Regions from separate parts of the Streptomyces sp. NPDC046379 genome, predicted to be linked through region 3. Evidence: riboswitches for the same ligand, from Rfam matches in the RefSeq annotation. Region 3 holds a riboswitch; each other region holds the start of a gene.
The links. Region 3 has a riboswitch for cobalamin ahead of ACZ6KF_RS12925 (cobalamin biosynthesis protein). Riboswitches for the same ligand answer to the same signal wherever they lie in the genome.

Region 1 (5,970 bases), on a different contig from region 3:
TCGACGTGGTACGTCATCAGCCCGTCGCGCTGGTTGGTGCGCACCTCGGCGTTCTTCGCCTGGTTCACCGGCAGCTGGAGATAGTTCGGGCCCACCCGGTAGCGCTGGGTGTCGCTGTACGAGAACGTGCGACCGACGAGCATCTTGTCGTCGGAGAAGTCCAGCCCGTCGACCAGGACGCCGGTGCCGAAGGAGATCTGCTCGTTCTCGGCGAAGAAGTTCTCCGGCATGCGGTTGAGCACCATCCGCCCGACCGGCTTGGGCGGGAAGTCCTGCTCGGGCCAGGTCTTGGTGTCGTCCAGCGGGTCGAAGTCCAGCTCCGGGTGCTCGTGGTCCTCCATCATCTGGACCAGCAGCTCCCACTCGGGGAAGTCGCCCCGCTCCACCGCCTCGTACAGGTCCTTCGTGGCGTGGCCGAGGCCCTGCGCCTGCACGTTCGCGGCATCCTCCTCGGTCATGCTGCGCACGCCCTGCTTCGGCATCCAGTGGTACTTGACCAGCACCGTGCGGCCCTCGTCGTTCACCCACTTGTAGGTGTTCACGCCGAAGCCCTGCATGTGCCGGTAGTCCGCCGGGATGCCGCGCGGGCTGAACAGGTTGACCAGCATGTGCATCGACTCCGGCGTCTGCGACATGAAGTCGAAGATCCGCCGCGGCTGCTGCTCGAAGGTCACCGGGTCCGGCTTGAGGGCGTGGATGACGTCCGGGAACTTGATCGCGTCCCGGATGAAGAAGACCCCCAGGTTGTTGCCGACGAGATCCCAGTTGCCGTCCTCCGTGTAGAACTTCACGGCGAAGCCACGGGGGTCGCGCGCGGCCTCGGAGGAGTCGCGTCCGCCGATCACCGTGGAGAACCGGACGGCCAGGTCGGTGCGCTTGCCGCGCTCCTGGAACAGCTTGGCCCGGGTGAAACGGCTGATCGGCTCGTCGCCCCAGGCGCCGTACGCCTCGAAGAAGCCGTACGCCGTCACCCCGCGGGCGTGCACCACGCGCTCCGGGATGCGCTCCCGGTCGAAGTGGCTGATCTTCTCGAGGAACTGGTAGTTCTCCAGCGTCGCGGGCCCCCGGGCGCCGACCGTCCGCTGGTTCTGGTTGTCATAGACAGGATGGCCCTGCCGGTTGGTGAGTACCTTGCGGTCGTCGCCCGGGGCGGGGCCCTTGCTGGACACGTCCGTCATGGTGGGAACTCCTTCGGCTGTCCCGGCATCGCGCGGAGCGGGTCCGCTGCGCAACGGCCGGCCGATCAGTGCAAGCCCTACGAGTACCCCGGCCCACGCGGACGACTAACACATGTGCGGCCTTCCGGCGGTATGCCGTGAATCACCCACGGCGTCGCCGGGCGGCCGGCGCGGTGCTCACGCCCGTCCGGCGGCGCCCCTGCCGGGCGCCCCGGCCTCCGCCGCCCGCGCCGCCAGCTCCTCGGCGGTACGGGGTCCGCGGGCCGGGTCGGCCAGCAGGCCCTGGGCGTGCAGCAGGCGGGCCGCCGCCACGCCCCAGGGCAGGCGCAGGCCCGCCTCGCGCAGCAGGCCGGTGCGGGCCAGGACGGTCGGGGCCGGGCCGGTGCGCACGCCGGACGGGGTGAGGAGGGCGGCGTCGTCGGCCCAGCGCAGGGCGAGGTCGACGTCGTGGGTGGCCATCACCACCGTCGTGCCCCGCTCGCGCAGCTCGCCGAGGGTCGCCAGCAGCCGCTCCTGGCCGTCCGGGTCGAGCCCGGCCGTCGGCTCGTCGAGGATCAGCACCCGGGGCCGCATCGCGACGGCGCCCGCGATCGCGGTCCGCTTGCGCTGCCCGTACGACAGCAGGTGCGTGGGCCGGTCGGCCAGCGCGGTGATGTCCAGGGCGGCCAGGGCCTCCGCGACGCGCGCCCGCACCTCGGCGTCGGACAGCCCGAGGTTGAGCGGGCCGAACGACACGTCCTGCCCGACGGACGCCGCGAACAGCTGGTCGTCGGGGTCCTGCACGACGAGCTGGACGGTCGTCCGCAGCCGGGTCAGGCCCTTGCGGTCGTACGTCACCGGACGGCCGTCGACGGTCAGCCGGCCGGTACGGGGCCGCAGCCCTCCGGCGAGCAGCCGCATCAGCGTGGTCTTGCCGCTGCCGTTGCGGCCCAGCAGGGCGAGCGCACGGTGCTCGCGCACCTCGAAGTCGAGGCCGGACAGCACCGTGGGGCCGTCCTCGTAGGCGAAGGACGCGCCGTGCAGGGCGACCGGCACGGGCTCGCTCATGACAGCGGCCTTTCCAGGACGAAGGTGAGTGCGGTCAGCGCCGTGAGAAGGGCGGCGCTGCCGGCGAGGAAGGGGAGGGAGACACGGGCCTCGGGGACCAGGACGCGCAGGGTGCCGTCGTAGCCGCGCCCGGCGAGCCCGGCCTGCAGCCGCGCCGCCCGGTCGAAGGCCCGCACGAACGCCGTCGCGCCGAGCCCGCCCAGCGAACGCCAGGCGGCGGCGCGGCCCGCGTGCCCGAGCCGGGCGGCCTGCGCCTCCCGGACGCGGCGCACCGAGTCGAGCAGCAGGAAACTCATCCGGTACGTCACCAGGGCGACGTCGACGACGGGCGCGGGCACCCCGGCCCGCACCAGCCGCGGCAGCAGGTCGGACAGGGGAGTGGTGAAGGCGAAGAGCAGCACCCCGAGGGAGGCCGCCGACGTCCGCAGCATCAGCTCCCCGGCGCGCACCGCCCCGCCCTCGGCCGGCGCCAGGAACCCGTCCGGGCCCCCGACCTGGACGAGCAGCGTGACCGCGCCGGTCGCGCAGAAGCCCAGCGGCACCCGGTAGGCCCGCCACAGCCGGCGGCCCGGCACGCCCGCCGGGCCCAGCAGCACGGCGAGCGCGGCCACCAGCACCAGGGCCGCGCCCGGCCAGGGCGGCAGCGAGACCGCCAGCACGGTCAGTCCGAGCCCGAGCACGGCCTTGTCCACGGGATGGCGGCGGCGCCAGCGGCTGCTGTGCGCCGCCGCGTCGATCGGCAGCACCCGGGTCAGTCCCGCCCGGGACGGGACCCGCCCTCCGGGCCCGCCGGCACGGCGGCGTCCCCGGCGCCCGCGGGCTCCGCGGGCTCGGGCTCCGCGGCCCTCGGCGCCTCGGGCCCCAGCGCTTCACGGGCCTGCCGCTCGCCCTGCCGCCTGCCCCGGCGCAGGCCGAAGTAGTAGGCGAGGACGCCCGCGCCGAGGGCCGCCTGCACGGAGAACAGCGCGGACTCGATCTCGCCGGACGGCGGCTCGTACAGGGGCGAGAACCAGGGCTCGTAGTCCGGCTCGATCTCGGTGATCGCCGTCTCGGCCTGGGCGTCCGCCCCGGCGAACGGCTCCTCCTCGTCGTCGCCGAGCCCCAGCGCCAGCGGCAGCACGGCGAGGGCCACCACGACGGCCAGCAGCAGGAGGTTGATCTTCGCGTTGCGGCTCATCGGGCCACCGCCTCCTCGCGGCGCCCCGCCACCAGCACGCCCAGCCGGGTCAGTTCGCCCTTGCTGGACTGCACCAGCAGCCGCATCACCAGCACCGTCAGCAGGCCCTCGCTCACCGCGAGCGGGATCTGCGTGACGGCGAAGATGGACCCGAACTTGCCGAGCGCGCCCAGGAACCCGCTGCCCGGGTCGGGGAAGGCCAGCGCCAGCTGGACGCTGGTGACGCAGTACGTGGACAGGTCGGCGACGAACGCGCCGCAGAACACCGCGGGCATCAGCGGCACTTCACAGCGCCGCAGCAGCCGGTACGCCGCGTAGCCGGCCCAGGGGCCGGCGATCGCCATGGAGAACACGTTGGCGCCGAGCGTCGTCAGGCCGCCGTGCGCGAGCAGCAGCGCCTGGAAGAGCAGGGTGATGGTGCCCAGCACCGCCATGACCGGCGGCCGGAACAGGATGGCGCCGAGGCCCGTGCCGGTCGGATGGGAACAACTCCCGGTAACCGAAGGCAGCTTCAGCGCGGACAGGACGAACGTGAAGGCTCCGGAGGCGCCGAGGAGCAGGGTGCTCTCGGGATGCTCCCGTACCTCGCGTGTGAGAGATCGCACTCCGTGGACGACGAACGGCGCGGACGCGACGCCCCAGGCGACGGCGTGCGCCGGAGGCAGGAAACCCTCGGCTATGTGCATGGCTCAGCAGACCCTCTCCAGCACCTCGTGGATGGTTGACGCGCCTTGGCCGGTCTCCTGGCTGACGGGTACCACCGCCCGTGCTCCGCCTTCCCGGGTCCGAGGACCCAGTGGCTGCCCGCGAGGGCCGGAGCCGGACTTCCCGATCACAGTGGCGAGGGCCGCACCGGCATCACACCGGATTTCCCGTTCACCAAGGCGTGGTGACAGTAGTGCCCGCACAAGGGTGCTGACAAGCGCGGACGGGGGCGGTGGACGGCACGGGCGGCTCACCCGTGCGCCCGGAACCGGCCCCCCGCACTTTGTCCCGGCAGCGGAAAAAGTATCGAGATCATGAACGAAAGGGGTTACGGGTCCGGACCAAGCCCGCTAACTTCCTTGAAATGAACCGGTCATGAGCGACTCGTGGCCGGGGCTCGACGGCGCGACGGCGCGCGCCCGTACTCCCTTCGGCATGCCCTGCGGCATGCCGCCACCCCACACCACTGGGAGACTTCTGTGCGCACGAGACCGTTCGGACGCAGACGTGTCCGTTTCCGCTTCCTGCTGCCCGCCGTGGCGGGCGTCCTCGGCCTTCTGTTGCCGGCGGCACCGGCGGCCGCCGCCCCCGCGGACCCGGGCGGCGTCCGGGCCGAGGCCGCCGTCGGGGACTTCCAGCAGGTCACGCTGGCCAAGGGCGTGGCCGAGACGGGCGAGCCGATGACGCTGGCGGTCCTGCCGGACCGTTCGGTGCTGCACACCTCGCGGGACGGCACCCTGCGGCTCACCAACGCCGCCGGCACCACGACCGTCGCCGGGAAGCTGGACGTCTACAGCCACGACGAGGAAGGCCTGCAAGGCGTCGCGGTGGACCCGGGCTTCACCGCCAACCGGTTCGTCTACCTCTACTACGCGCCCAAGCTGACCACCCCGGCCGGCGACGCCCCGGCCGACGGCACGGCCGCCGACTTCGCCCCGTTCGACGGCGTCAACCGGCTCTCCCGGTTCGTGCTGAGGACGGACGGCACCCTCGACCTCGCCAGCGAGAAGAAGATCCTCGACGTGCCCGCCTCGCGCGGCCTGTGCTGCCACGTCGGCGGGGACATCGACTTCGACGCGGCGGGCAACCTGTACCTGTCGACCGGCGACGACACCAACCCGTTCGCCTCGGACGGCTACACCCCGATCGACGAGCGGGCCTCCCGCAACCCCGCCTACGACGCCCAGCGTTCCTCGGGCAACACCAACGACCTGCGCGGCAAGGTCCTGCGCATCAAGGTCAACGCCGACGGATCGTATTCCGTCCCGGCCGGCAACCTCTTCCCGCCCGGCACCGCCCGGACCCGGCCCGAGATCTACGCGATGGGCTTCCGCAACCCCTTCCGGATGAGCGTCGACAAGGCCACCGGCATCGTCTACCTCGGCGACTACGGCCCCGACGCCGGCACCGCCAGCGCCTCTCGTGGACCCGCCGGCCAGGTCGAGTTCAACCGGATCACCAAGGCGGGCAACTACGGCTGGCCGTACTGCACCGGAGCGAACAACGCGTACACGGACTACGACTTCGCCTCCGGGGCCTCCGGCGCGAAGTTCGACTGCGCGGCCCCGAAGAACACCTCGCCGCGCAACACCGGCCTGACCGACCTGCCGCCCGCCCAGCCCGCCTGGATCCCGTACGACGGCGGCTCCGTACCGGAGTTCGGCGGCGGCTCGGAGTCCCCCATGGGCGGCCCCGTCTACCGCTACGACGCCGCCTCCACTTCCGAGGTGAAGTTCCCGCAGGAGTACGACGGGGACTTCTTCGCCGGTGAGTTCGGGCGCCGCTGGATCAAGCGGATCGAGTCCGGCTCCGACGGGACCGTGCAGTCCATCAACGCCTTCCCCTGGACCGGGACCCAGGTGA
Region 2 (5,970 bases), on a different contig from region 3:
CTTGAAGGTCATCCAGCCGTTGCCGGTCTGCGCGAGGGTGCGCATCATCCGGCCGTACAGCTCCCGCGCGGGCAGGACCTTGCGGGCGAGGCCCTTCTCCTCTGCCGCGCGGTAGGCGGCGTCGAACTCCTCGCCCCACAGGTCGGTCAGCTCCGGCACGTCGGACGGGGAGAACAGCGACCACGCGCCGTCGGCGTCGACGCGGCGCATGAACTCGTCCGGGACCCAGTGCGCGAGGTTCAGGTTGTGGGTGCGGCGGGCGTCCTCACCGGTGTTGTCGCGCAGCTCCAGGAACTCCTCGATATCCGCGTGCCAGGTCTCCAGGTACACCGCCGCGGCTCCCTTGCGCCGGCCTCCCTGGTTCACGGCGGCCACCGAGGCGTCGAGGGTCTTCAGGAACGGGACGATGCCGCCCGAGTGCCCGTTGGTGCCGCGGATCAGCGAACCCCGGGCACGGACGCGGGAGTAGGCGATGCCGATGCCGCCCGCGTGCTTCGACAGGCGGGCGACCTGGTGGTAGCGGTCGTAGATCGAGTCCAGCTCGTCCTGCGGGGAGTCGAGGAGGTAGCAGGACGACATCTGGGGGTGGCGGGTGCCGGAGTTGAAGAGGGTGGGGGAGGAGGGGAGGTAGTCGAGGCGGCTCATCAGCCGGTAGAGGGCGGCGACCTCGTCGACCGCGCGCGCGGTGTCGTCCTCGGCGAGGCCGGCGGCGACGCGGAGCAGGAAGTGCTGGGGCGTCTCGACGACCTTGCGGGTGACCGGGTGGCGCAGCAGGTAGCGGCTGTGCAGGGTGCGCAGGCCGAAGTAGCCGAAGCGGTCGTCGGCGGCCGGGTCGACCAGGGCGTCGAGGCGGTCGGCGTGGAGGCGCACGAACCGCGCGGTGCGGTCCGCGACGAGGCCCTCGCGGTGACCGGTCGCGACCGACTCGGTGAACGTGGTGACGCCCTGGGAGGCGGCCTCGGCGCGGAGGGTCTGGGTGAGCAGCCGGGCGGCGAGCTTCGAGTGGGCGGGGTCCTCGGAGATCAGGCCGGCGGCGGCCTCCGTGGCCAGTTCGCGCAGTTCGGCCTCGTCCGCGTGCGCCGATCGGCCGCGCAGCGCGGCGGCGGCGACCCGTCCGGGGTCGGCGCCGGGGAGGTCGGCGGTCAGCTCGGTCAGGGTCCGCAGCAGGGCGGCTCCGGGGGCGTCGTCGGCGGGCTGGGCCGACTGCGACGCCCGAGTCGCCTGCGTCGTGTGTGTCGCCTGGGTCGCTGAAGCGGGATCCGCTGGCGCGATGGTCACGTGGGGGCTCTCCCTCGCTCGGCACGGGGCCTGCGAGGGCGGGGCAGCTCACGAGCGCACGCGGCGTCGCGTCCACCGACCCATTCCACGAGGCCCGGACGTCATGCGCCGGGCCGGTCGGCCGGGCGCGCTGCCGGCAGGTCGTCGGACTCGACAGGCGTGCGTGAACACGCGTGTACACCGTTGCGGGACAGTTCCGGATTCGCACCGGATTCCCCTGCGGCGGCAGCGAGCATGAGCATACATCTTGTGTCGGTCGCGGAAAGCACCCCCAGATGTTGTGCCCCGCCGTGTCGCGTCGGAGCGCGGGAGTGCCGGAGGCGGGGACGGCGAAGCGTCAGGGCGGGCCGCGGTCGGGTCGGGCCGGGTCGGGTCGGGTCGGGTCGGAGGAGCGTCAGCGCAGGGCGAGCGCGTAGGTGATCAGCAGGACGTCGTCCACGTCCGGGAGGGGGTTCCAGTCGCGCTCCGGGGTGCGGACGAAACCCAGCCGCTCGTAGATGCGGTGGGCGGCGTGCATCGTGCGCTGACTGGACAGCACGACGCCGTTGCAGCCGGTCAGGCTCCGCGCCCGCTCGACGCAGGCGCGGGCCAGCGCCTCGCCGACGCCCCGGCCGCGTGCGGCGTGCGCGACCGCGAGCATCCGTATCTCGGCTTCGCCGGGCTCCGCGATGTCGGCCATGGGACCGCCGGAGGGCACGAAGGTGACGCCGCCGAGCACCTCGCCGTCGCGCACGGCGACCAGTACCTCGGCGTGGGCGGCGCGCTTCGCCACGTCCCGCAACTCGCCCAGGTACGCGTCGCTCTCACCGAAGTCGAGGAGGCCGTCCTGGAGATAGGCATGCGCGGTGATCTCTCCGAGGGGCGCGTACTCGGCGGGTTCCGCCGGGCGGATGACGATGTCCATGGGGGGAGTGTGCACGACGGCGGGCCGCCGCAGGTCCTGCCTGCGACGGCCCGCCGGGGTGTGCGTCGGTCAGTGGGCCGATCCCGCGGTGGCCGGCGGGAGTTCCACCTGGACGCCCGGGTCGCCGGCGTCCGCGGTGTAGTCCTCGGGGCGCGTCTCGTCGACGCCGTCGGGGGCCTTCACCGCCCGCAGCACGAAGGTCAGGACCACCGTCACCGCCAGGTTGATCACGAACGCCGTGAGGCCGATGTAGCCGATCTCGCCGATGCCGGGGATCTCCTTCGACGAGCCGCCGAAGTGCTTCTGCGTCGGCGAGGCGACGCCGTACGCGGCGACCGTGCCGTAGAGCATGCCGACCGCCCAGCCGGCCAGCAGCGCCCAGCGGTGGAACCAGCGCGTGAACAGGCCGCCCACCAGCGCCGGGAACGTCTGGAGGATCCAGATGCCGCCCAGCAGCTGGAAGTTGATGGCCACCGTCTTGTCCATGGTCAGGACGAAGGCGAGCGCGCCCACCTTCACCAGCAGCGACACCAGCTTGGAGACCCGGGTCTCCTGCTCCGGCGTGGCGTCCGGCTTGAGGAAGTCCTTGTAGATGTTGCGGGTGAACAGGTTCGCCGCCGCGATCGACATGATCGCCGCCGGGACCAGCGCGCCGATGCCGATGGCCGCGAAGGCGACGCCCGCGAACCAGTCCGGGAACATGTTCTCGAACAGCTGCGGGATCGCCAGCTGCCCGTTGGACACCTTGACCCCGGCCGCGATGGCCATGAAGCCGAGCAGCGCCAGCAGGCCGAGCATCAGCGAGTACAGCGGCAGGATCGTGGTGTTGCGGCGGATCACCTCACGGCTGCGCGAGGACAGCGTCGCGGTGATCGAGTGCGGGTACATGAACAGCGCGAGCGCGGAGCCCAGCGCCAGCGTGGCGTACGTCCACTGGCCCGCGTCGCCCGGCACCAGCGCCCCGCGCGGAGCGCCCGTCGCCGGGTTGGTCTCGCCGAACGCCTCGCCCGCCTTGGCGAAGACGTCGTCGAAGCCGCCCAGCTTGATCGGGATGTAGATGATCGCCACCGCGATGACGATGTAGATCAGCGTGTCCTTCACGAACGCGATCAGCGCCGGCGCCCGCAGCCCCGACGAGTAGGTGTACGCGGCCAGCACGCCGAAGGCGATCAGCAGCGGCAGGTCCTTGATGAACCAGTTGGTGTCCTCGCCGCCGCCGACGCCCATGACGTCCAGCACGGCCTGGATGCCGACCAGTTGGAGCGCGATGTACGGCATCGTCGCCAGGATGCCGGTGAGCGCCACCGCCAGCGACAGGCCCTTGGAGCCGAACCGGCCGCGCACGAAGTCGGACGTCGTCACATAGCCGTGCTTGTGCGAGACCGACCACAGGCGGGGCAGGAAGGTGAAGATCAGCGGGTAGACCAGGATGGTGTACGGCACGGCGAAGAACCCGGCCGCGCCCGCCGCGTAGATCGCCGCCGGGACCGCCACGAAGGTGTACGCCGTGTAGAGGTCGCCGCCGAGCAGGAACCACGTGACCCAGGTGCCGAACGACCGGCCGCCCAGGCCCCATTCGTCGAGGCTGTGCTCGTTCTCGGCCCTGCGCCAGCGCGAGGCGAGGAAGCCCATGACCGTGACGGCCAGGAAGAAGAAGATGAAGACGGCGAGCGCGACGCCGTTGACGCCCTCGTTCATCGCGCGGCACCGCCCTTCCGGCCGCCGCGGGCGCGCTGGTCACGCTGCCAGAGCTTGAAGGCGACCATCGTCAGCGCCGTGGAGATGAGCACCCACGCCATCTGGTACCAGTAGAAGAACGGGATGCCGATGAACTGCGGTTCGGTTCTGGCGTACGACCCGACCCACAGCATGGCGACGAACGGCGCTGTGAGGCAGAGGGCGATGACGACGCGCGCGGGCGTCACCACCGGCCCTCTGCCGGTTTCTGGGGCTTGCGACATGGCGGCTCCCGTCCCCTCACTGATCACCTGTTTGCAATGCGCAGGCAATCTAGGTCAGCGACCGGCGCAAACGGAACCCCTCGACGCACTCGACGTGCGGTTTTCCGAGGTCCGTTCCGGAGGTGCGGTCGTGAGCCCGAGGGCCGCCCCCGTTCCTGGGGCCGGGGTCAGTCCTGCGGCCGCTTCAGGCGGGCCACGAACTTGTACCGGTCCCCGCGGTAGACCGAGCGCACCCACTCCACCGGCCGCCCCTCGCGGTCCAGGGAGTGGCGGGAGAGCATCAGCATCGGCAGGCCCACGTCGGTGCCCAGCAGACCGGCCTCGCGCGGGGTGGCCAGCGAGGTCTCGATGGTCTCCTCGGCCTCGGCGAGATGGACGTCGTACACCTCGGCCAGCGCGGTGTAGAGGGACGTGTACTTGGCCAGGCTGCGGCGCAGCGCCGGGAAGCGCTTGGCGCTCAGGTGGGTCGTCTCTATGGCCATGGGCTCGCCGTTGGCCATGCGCAGCCGCTCGATGCGCAGCACCCGGCCGCCGGCCGTGATGTCGAGCAGCCCGGCGAGGGTGTCGTCGGCCGTGATGTAGCCGACGTCCAGCAGCTGGGAGGTGGGCTCCAGGCCCTGGGCGCGCATGTCCTCGGTGTACGAGGTCAGTTGCAGCGCCTGCGACACCTTCGGCTTGGCGACGAACGTGCCCTTGCCCTGGATGCGCTCCAGCCGGCCCTCGACCACCAGCTCCTGGAGGGCCTGGCGGACCGTCGTGCGCGAGGTGTCGAACTCGGCGGCGAGCGTGCGCTCCGGGGGCACCGGCGTGCCGGGGGCCTGCGTCTCGGTCATCTCGAGCAGGTGCTTCTTCAGGCGGTAGTACTTGGGCACGCGCGCGGTACGGACGGTCGCCCCACCCTCGTTCTCCGCACTGCTGACGTCGGTGCTCATGCTCTGCCTTCCCGGCTCCGGGTGCCGAAACGACCGACATATCCGTCGGTCACGGCTCACATCGTGGCACGGCCTCGGCGCGGAAAGGTCCTCCGCACGCTCCGTGATCCCCTCTGTATACCGTCGGCGCGCTTCGTTGGTCTAGTCCATCTCACGGTAAGTGGTCTACCCGCAGTGTGTCGTGTCGGGGCGCTGTTTTCGACGGGTTGTTACTTAAAGGTTCCTGCATATGTAGGTCCCATAACGGCTGGTGAGAGGCGTTCCGTGACCCTTGACACGCCATATGGTCTGGGCCAAGCTCCCGGTACTGGTCTACACCATTGGTCCAGGTCCCGGCCCCACGGACGGTGCGCACGGCGCCCACGTCACATCGCGGGGACGAGGGGGGTTTGCAGCATCCCTGAGGAGGGTGGCGTGAAGCGCAAGCTGATATCCGCGATCGGTGTCGCGGGCATGCTGATGTCCATCGCGGCGTGCGGTGGCGACGACGGCGGCAGCGAGGGCAAGTCGGGAGCGGACGGCTACGCCGGCCAGACGCTCACGGTCTGGGTGATGGACGGTTCGTCCCCCGACCAGTGGCAGAAGGACGTCGCCGCCGCCTTCGAGAAGAAGACCAAGGCGAAGGTCAAGTTCGAGATCCAGCAGTGGAACGGCATCCAGCAGAAGCTGACCACCGCCCTGTCCGAGGAGAACCCGCCGGACGTCTTCGAGATCGGCAACACCCAGACGCCGGCCTACGCCAAGACCGGCGGCCTGGCCGACCTGGCCGACCTGAAGGCCGAGATCGGCGGCGAGTGGACCGAGGCGCTGAACAACTCCTCCGTCTACGAGGGCAAGCAGTACGCGGCGCCCTGGTACTTCGCCAACCGCGTGGTCATCTACAACAAGAAGGTCT
Region 3 (5,970 bases):
GGAACCAGGCGGGCAGCGGGCCCAGCTCGCCGGGCACGTCGACGTCGGCGTGGTCCAGGCCGAGGGCGCCGGCGGGGTCGCCGACGTGCAGGTTGGGGGTGAGCCACACCTTGTCGCCGGGCTCCAGGGCGCCGTGGGTGACGCGCTCCAGCCTGCGGACGACGGTGTCGGCGGGGTGCGGGACGCTGTGCAGCACGGGCCCGACGACGGCGTGCGATCCCTCCCCGGCGAGGCCGTACGTGCCGGGCCGCTGGGAGGCGAGGGACCGGGTGAGCGTGACGGTGCCCGCGGCGACGCCGTGCACGATGAGCCGCGGCTCACCGGCGGGCGGCCGCCCCGCGGACGGCCTGAGCGCGGCGCCGCCGGCGATCCGGCCGGCGGCGACGGCCGCGACTCCGGCCGCCGTGAGAGCGGTGACGGCGGCGGCCGCCGCTTGCACAGTGCGCACGGCACCCAGTGTCCCGGCAAGGCGGAGGGGCGGCCAGTGGAGGGGTGGGGGGGTGGCGCGGTGGAGTGACGCGGTCGGGGGCGGGGCGCCGGTCGCAGGCCCCAGGCATCTCGCCCCGTCCGCACCCGCTCGGCGCGAGGAGCCACGACCGGCCGGCGCGAGGCGCCCCGACCGGCCCGGGGTCGCCCGGGCCCGCATGCCCGAGGCCGCGCGTCTCGAGGCGGCCTCCCGGTCACCCGCCTCGCTGGCCGTACCCGCGCAGCCGCCGGGCCACCTCCGCAAGCTGGTCCGGGGTCAGGAGGGACGGGCTGCGGCCCGGTACCGAGGAGGCCGTCAGCCACAGGCGGCACATCCACTCCAGCTGGGCCGTGCGGTCGTAGGCCTGGTCCAGGGTGGCGCCGTACGTGATCGTGCCGTGGTTGGCCAGGAGGCAGCCGGAGCGGCCGGTGAGGGCCGTCAGCATGTTCTCGGCCAGTTCGGGCGTGCCGTAGGTCGCGTACGGGGCGACGCGGACGGGGCCGCCCAGGGCCGCCGTCATGTAGTGGATCACCGGCAGTTCCGTCACCAGCGTCGAGACCGCCGTCGCGTGCACCGCGTGGGTGTGGACGACCGCCCGCGCGTCGGTCGTACGGTGGACGGCGAGGTGCATCGGCAGTTCGCTGGTCGGCACGAGCGTCCCGCGGACCTGCCGGCCGTCGAGGTCGACCCCGGTCAGGTCGTCCGGCGTGAGCCGGTCGTACGGGACGCCCGAGGGCGTGACCAGGACGACGTCGCCGACGCGTACGGACACGTTGCCCGAGGTGCCGACGACCAGTCCGTCGGCGACGGTGCGCCGGGCCGTCGCGACGAGGGCCTCCCAGGCCGCCCGTTCCCGCTGTGCCCGCCCACCCGTTCGCTCACCCTTCGGTTCACCCATGGCGCGGATCCTGCCAGGCGGCCGGGCGGGTGACCAACGTCTCCTTCCGGCGCCCCGCGGGCCGGATGCGGAACCGGATGCGGAACGGCTTTCGGGGCAGGGGCCTTGGGGCGTCCGGGCCGTCGCCGGGTCGTCGGCGTGGAGCGGTTCACCAAAGGATCGTTGGTGAAGGCCGGAGCCGACCTACGGACACCCAGAAGCCCTTCTCAGTTCACCTTGCGTTCACCTGGGTTACTTACGTTCGTCCAGCCAATGACCTCGAACGATTGCCTGGGTAAATGGAAGGCATCTCGCTGATCCTCGCGATTGTGGTGGTAACCGCACTCGCGTTCGATTTCACGAACGGTTTCCACGACACCGCCAACGCGATGGCCACCACCATCTCCACCGGTGCTCTGCGGCCCAAGGTCGCCGTGGCCATGTCCGCCGTCCTCAATCTGGTCGGCGCGTTCCTTTCGGTGGAGGTCGCCAACACGATCTCCAAGGGCCTGGTCGACGAGAGCGGAATTCGTCCCGAGGTCATCTTCGCCGCGCTGGTCGGCGCGATCCTGTGGAACCTGCTGACCTGGCTGGTGGGCCTGCCCTCGTCCTCCTCGCACGCCCTCATGGGCGGCCTGGTCGGCGCCACCGTCGCCTCCGCCGGCTTCGGCGCGGTGCACGGCGACGCGCTGGTCACCAAGGTGCTCATCCCGGCCATCGCCGCCCCGCTGGTGGCGGGCGTCGCGGCGATGCTCGGCACCCGGCTGACGTACCGGCTCGGCCGCAAGGCCGACGGCGAGGCCTCGGCCAAGGGCTACCGCGCCGGGCAGATCGCCTCCGCCGGCCTGGTCTCCCTCGCCCACGGCACCAACGACGCCCAGAAGACGATGGGCATCATCACCCTCGCCCTGGTCGCCGGCGGCACCCTCGCCCCCGACTCCGACCCGCCCATGTGGGTCATCCTCTCCGCGGGCGTGGCCATCGCCCTCGGCACCTACCTCGGCGGCTGGCGCATCATCCGCACCATGGGCAAGGGCCTGACCGACCTCCAGCCGCAGCAGGGCTTCGCCGCCCAGACCAGCGCCGCGACGGTCATCCTCGCCTCCTCCCACCTCGGCTTCTCCCTCTCCACCACGCACTCGGTCTCCGGCGCCGTGATGGGCGCGGGCCTGGGCCGCAAGGGCGGCGTGGTCCGCTGGTCCACCGCCACCCGGATGTTCGTCGCCTGGGGCCTGACCCTGCCGGCCGCCGCCCTGGTGGGCGCGCTCGCCGAGGTCGTCACCCGCTTCGGCGACTGGGGCACCGCGCTCGTGGCCGTCTTCCTGGTCGGCTCCAGCGCCGCCATCTGGAAGATCTCCCGCCGCGAGGTCGTCGACCACACCAACGTCAACGACACCGAGGAGCCGGCCGGCGTGGTCACCACCGCCATGGCCGCGGTCACCCCGCCGCCCACCGCCGCCGCGGCGGAGGAACTGGCGGCGGCGATCCCCGCCCAGGCGAGCGACTCCAAGGCCCCGTCGGCCTCCACCCCCGTCTGACGAAGGAACGGAAGCAGCATGAAGATCGACTGGGCGGCCCTCGGCTCCGTCTTCGGCGTCAGCCTCGTGGTCACCGTGGCCCTCGTGGGCCTGTTCACCCTCGGCATCGCGGGACTGTCCCGCCGTGAGCGCGCCGCGGCCAACGGCGGCGGCTCCGCGGTCCTCGCGCTGACCGGCGCCTACGCGGCCTTCGCCGGGTGCGCGGCGGCGGTGGCGTACGGGATCTACCTGATCGTCGCGTAGCCCTCCCCCCTCGCAGCCCGCTCCCCCTTCGGGCCCTTCCCCTCGACGCCCGCCTGCCCGGGCCGCCCTCACCGGTGGCCGGGGCAGGCGGGCATCCGCGCGTTCCGGGACCAGGGGCGGGCGCAAGGGGGCCGGTGTGGGCCTCAGCACACTCCCCTCCCGCAGGTCAACGGCAAGTTGACGGCCCTTCCAACCCCGTGGTGGACTTCCGGGGCCATGTACGGCGGCAGGAGAGGAAGCCCGGTGAGAATCCGGCGCGGTCCCGCCACTGTGACCGGGGCAGGAAACCCCGGGAGCCAGGAACTCTCACCGCCGGTCTCGTCGAACCAGGGCGTGGACACCCTGAGTGAGGACACAACGCGATGCTCGGCTGCCGTTCGAGGCTCAGCACCAGGTCTCTTCCCGACGCCTCCCCACGCGACCTCGCGACCGGCTGAGCCCGATGCGTGCCGATCGCGTCTTCGCGTACGGCGCCACCGCCGGCCTCCTCGGCGACCTGCTCCTCGGCGATCCCCGCCGCGGGCACCCGGTCGCCGCGTTCGGACGTGCCGCGGGCGCCGTGGAACGGGTGCTGTGGCGTGACCACCGCGGGTGGGGCGCGCTGCACACCGCGCTGTGCGCCGGCGGCGCCGTCGCCCTCGGGGCCGCCGCCTCCCGTGCCGTACGCTCCTCCCCCGCCGCCTCCGTCCTGCTGACCGGCGCCGCCACCTGGGCCGTCGTCGGCGGTACCTCCCTCGCCCGCGAGGCCGAAGCCGTCGGGCGCGCCCTGGAGGCCGGGGACGTCGAGGCCGCCCGGGACCGGCTGCCGCACCTGTGCGGGCGCGACCCGCAGGCGCTGGACGCCGACGGGATCGCCCGCGCGGTGGTGGAGTCCGTCGCCGAGAACACCTCGGACGCCGTGGTCGGCGCGCTGGTGTGGGGCGCGGCCTGCGGAGTGCCGGGGCTGCTCGGCTTCCGGGCCGTCAACACCCTCGACGCCATGGTCGGCCACAAGTCGCCCCGCCACCGCCGTTACGGCTGGGCCTCCGCCCGCCTCGACGACCTCGCCGGATGGCCGGGCGCGCGGCTCACCGCCGTCCTCGCCGCCGCGGCCGGTGACGATCCGCGCGGCGCGCTGCGGGCCTGGCGGACCGACGCCCACAGGCACCCGAGTCCCAACGCCGGGCCCGTGGAGGCCTCGTTCGCGGGGGCGCTCGGGGTGCGGCTCGGCGGGACGCTGTCGTACGGCGGGCGCGTCGAGCACCGGCCCGTGCTCAACGGGGCAGCCGGGCGCGCCGTCGAGGTCGGGGACATCCGGCGCGCGATCCGGCTGTCCCGGCGCGTGAGCGTGCTCGCGCTCGGGGTGTGCGCGGGCGTGTCCGTGGTGAAGTCCGCCCTGCAGAGAGGACGTACGTGATGAGCGGAGGGCTCCTCGTCGCCGGCACCACCTCCGACGCCGGCAAGAGCGTGGTCACCGCCGGAATCTGCCGCTGGCTGGTCCGCCAGGGCGTGAAGGTGGCGCCGTTCAAGGCGCAGAACATGTCGCTGAACTCCTTCGTGACCCGCGAGGGCGCGGAGATCGGGCGGGCTCAGGCCATGCAGGCGCAGGCCTGCCGGATCGAGCCGACCGCCCTGATGAACCCGGTGCTGCTCAAGCCGGGCGGCGAGCAGAGCAGCCAGGTGGTGCTGCTGGGCAGGCCGGTGGGCGAGCTGAGCGCCCGCGGCTACCACGGCGGGCGGCAGCAGCGGCTGCTGGGCACGGTGCTGGACTGTCTGGAGCAGTTGCGGGGCACGTATGACGCGGTGATCTGTGAGGGGGCCGGCAGTCCGGCGGAGATCAACCTGCGGCGGACCGACATCGTGAACATGGGGATCGCCCGCAACGCGCGGCTGCCCGTGCTGGTGGTGGGCGACATCGACCGCGGGGGCGTCTTCGCGTCCTTCTTCGGCACGGTGGCGCTGCTCTCGCCCGAGGACCAGGCGCTGGTCGCCGGGTTCCTGGTGAACAAGTTCCGCGGCGACGTCTCGCTGCTGGAGCCGGGCCTGGACATGCTCCGGGACCTCACCGGGCGGGGGACGTACGGCGTGCTGCCGTACCGGCACGGGCTCGGCATCGACGAGGAGGACGGACTGAGGGTGTCGCTGCGCGGGACCGTGCGCGAGTCGAACACCGCCCCGCCCGTCGGCGAGGACGTGCTGCGCGTCGCCGTGTGCGCGGTGCCGCTGATGTCCAACTTCACCGACGTCGACGCGCTGGCCGCCGAGCCGGGCGTCGTGGTGCGGTTCGTGGACCGGCCGGAGGAACTGGCCGACGCCGACCTGGTCGTGCTGCCGGGGACCCGCGGCACCGTGCGGGCGCTGGACTGGCTGCACGAGCGCGGGCTCGCCGGGGCGCTGCGCCGCCGGGCCGCGGAGGGCCGGCCCGTCCTCGGGATCTGCGGCGGCTTCCAGGTCCTCGGCGAGCGCATCGAGGACGACGTCGAGAGCCGACGCGGACAGGTGGACGGCCTCGGCATCCTGCCGGTGCGGGTGCGCTTCGCCCGCGAGAAGACCCTCACCCGGCCGGTCGGCGAGGCCCTCGGCGAGCGGGTCGAGGGCTACGAGATCCACCACGGGGTGGCCGACGTCCTCGGCGGGGACACGTTCATCTCCGACGACCGAGGACACGGTCTGGACGGCTGCCGGATCGGCACGACCTGGGGCACCCACTGGCACGGCTCGCTGGAGTCGGACGGCTTCCGGCGCGCCTTCCTGCGCGAGGTGGCCGCCCTCGCCGGCCGCCGCTTCGTGCCGGCGCCCGACACCTCGTTCGCCGCGTTGCGCGAGCAACAGCTCGACCGGCTCGGCGACCTGATCGAACAGCACGC

Region 1: another riboswitch for cobalamin. It lies ahead of ACZ6KF_RS21220 (energy-coupling factor ABC transporter permease); the one in region 3 lies ahead of ACZ6KF_RS12925 (cobalamin biosynthesis protein).
Region 2: another riboswitch for cobalamin. It lies ahead of ACZ6KF_RS23570 (ribonucleoside-diphosphate reductase subunit alpha); the one in region 3 lies ahead of ACZ6KF_RS12925 (cobalamin biosynthesis protein).

Annotation. Positions count from the first base shown of each region.
Region 1 covers NZ_JBVJFP010000011.1:293,847-299,816, forward strand. Annotated here, with positions in the region: gene ACZ6KF_RS21200 (catalase) at 1-1,178, opposite strand, end outside; gene ACZ6KF_RS21205 (energy-coupling factor ABC transporter ATP-binding protein) at 1,356-2,225, opposite strand; gene cbiQ (cobalt ECF transporter T component CbiQ) at 2,222-2,971, opposite strand; gene ACZ6KF_RS21215 (energy-coupling factor ABC transporter substrate-binding protein) at 2,977-3,402, opposite strand; gene ACZ6KF_RS21220 (energy-coupling factor ABC transporter permease) at 3,399-4,088, opposite strand; cobalamin riboswitch at 4,119-4,301, opposite strand; partial or broken gene ACZ6KF_RS21225 (PQQ-dependent sugar dehydrogenase) at 4,587-5,970, shown strand, end outside.
Region 2 covers NZ_JBVJFP010000013.1:224,244-230,213, reverse strand. Annotated here, with positions in the region: gene ACZ6KF_RS23570 (ribonucleoside-diphosphate reductase subunit alpha) at 1-1,278, opposite strand, end outside; cobalamin riboswitch at 1,397-1,520, opposite strand; gene ACZ6KF_RS23565 (GNAT family N-acetyltransferase) at 1,673-2,182, opposite strand; gene mctP (monocarboxylate uptake permease MctP) at 2,252-3,880, opposite strand; gene ACZ6KF_RS23555 (DUF3311 domain-containing protein) at 3,877-4,143, opposite strand; gene ACZ6KF_RS23550 (GntR family transcriptional regulator) at 4,311-5,075, opposite strand; gene ACZ6KF_RS23545 (extracellular solute-binding protein) at 5,490-5,970, shown strand, end outside.
Region 3 covers NZ_JBVJFP010000006.1:50,240-56,209, forward strand. Annotated here, with positions in the region: gene ACZ6KF_RS12905 (alpha/beta hydrolase family protein) at 1-448, opposite strand, end outside; gene ACZ6KF_RS12910 (class II aldolase/adducin family protein) at 681-1,364, opposite strand; gene ACZ6KF_RS12915 (inorganic phosphate transporter) at 1,643-2,881, shown strand; gene ACZ6KF_RS12920 (hypothetical protein) at 2,900-3,124, shown strand; cobalamin riboswitch at 3,309-3,449, shown strand; gene ACZ6KF_RS12925 (cobalamin biosynthesis protein) at 3,567-4,520, shown strand; gene ACZ6KF_RS12930 (cobyric acid synthase) at 4,520-5,970, shown strand, end outside.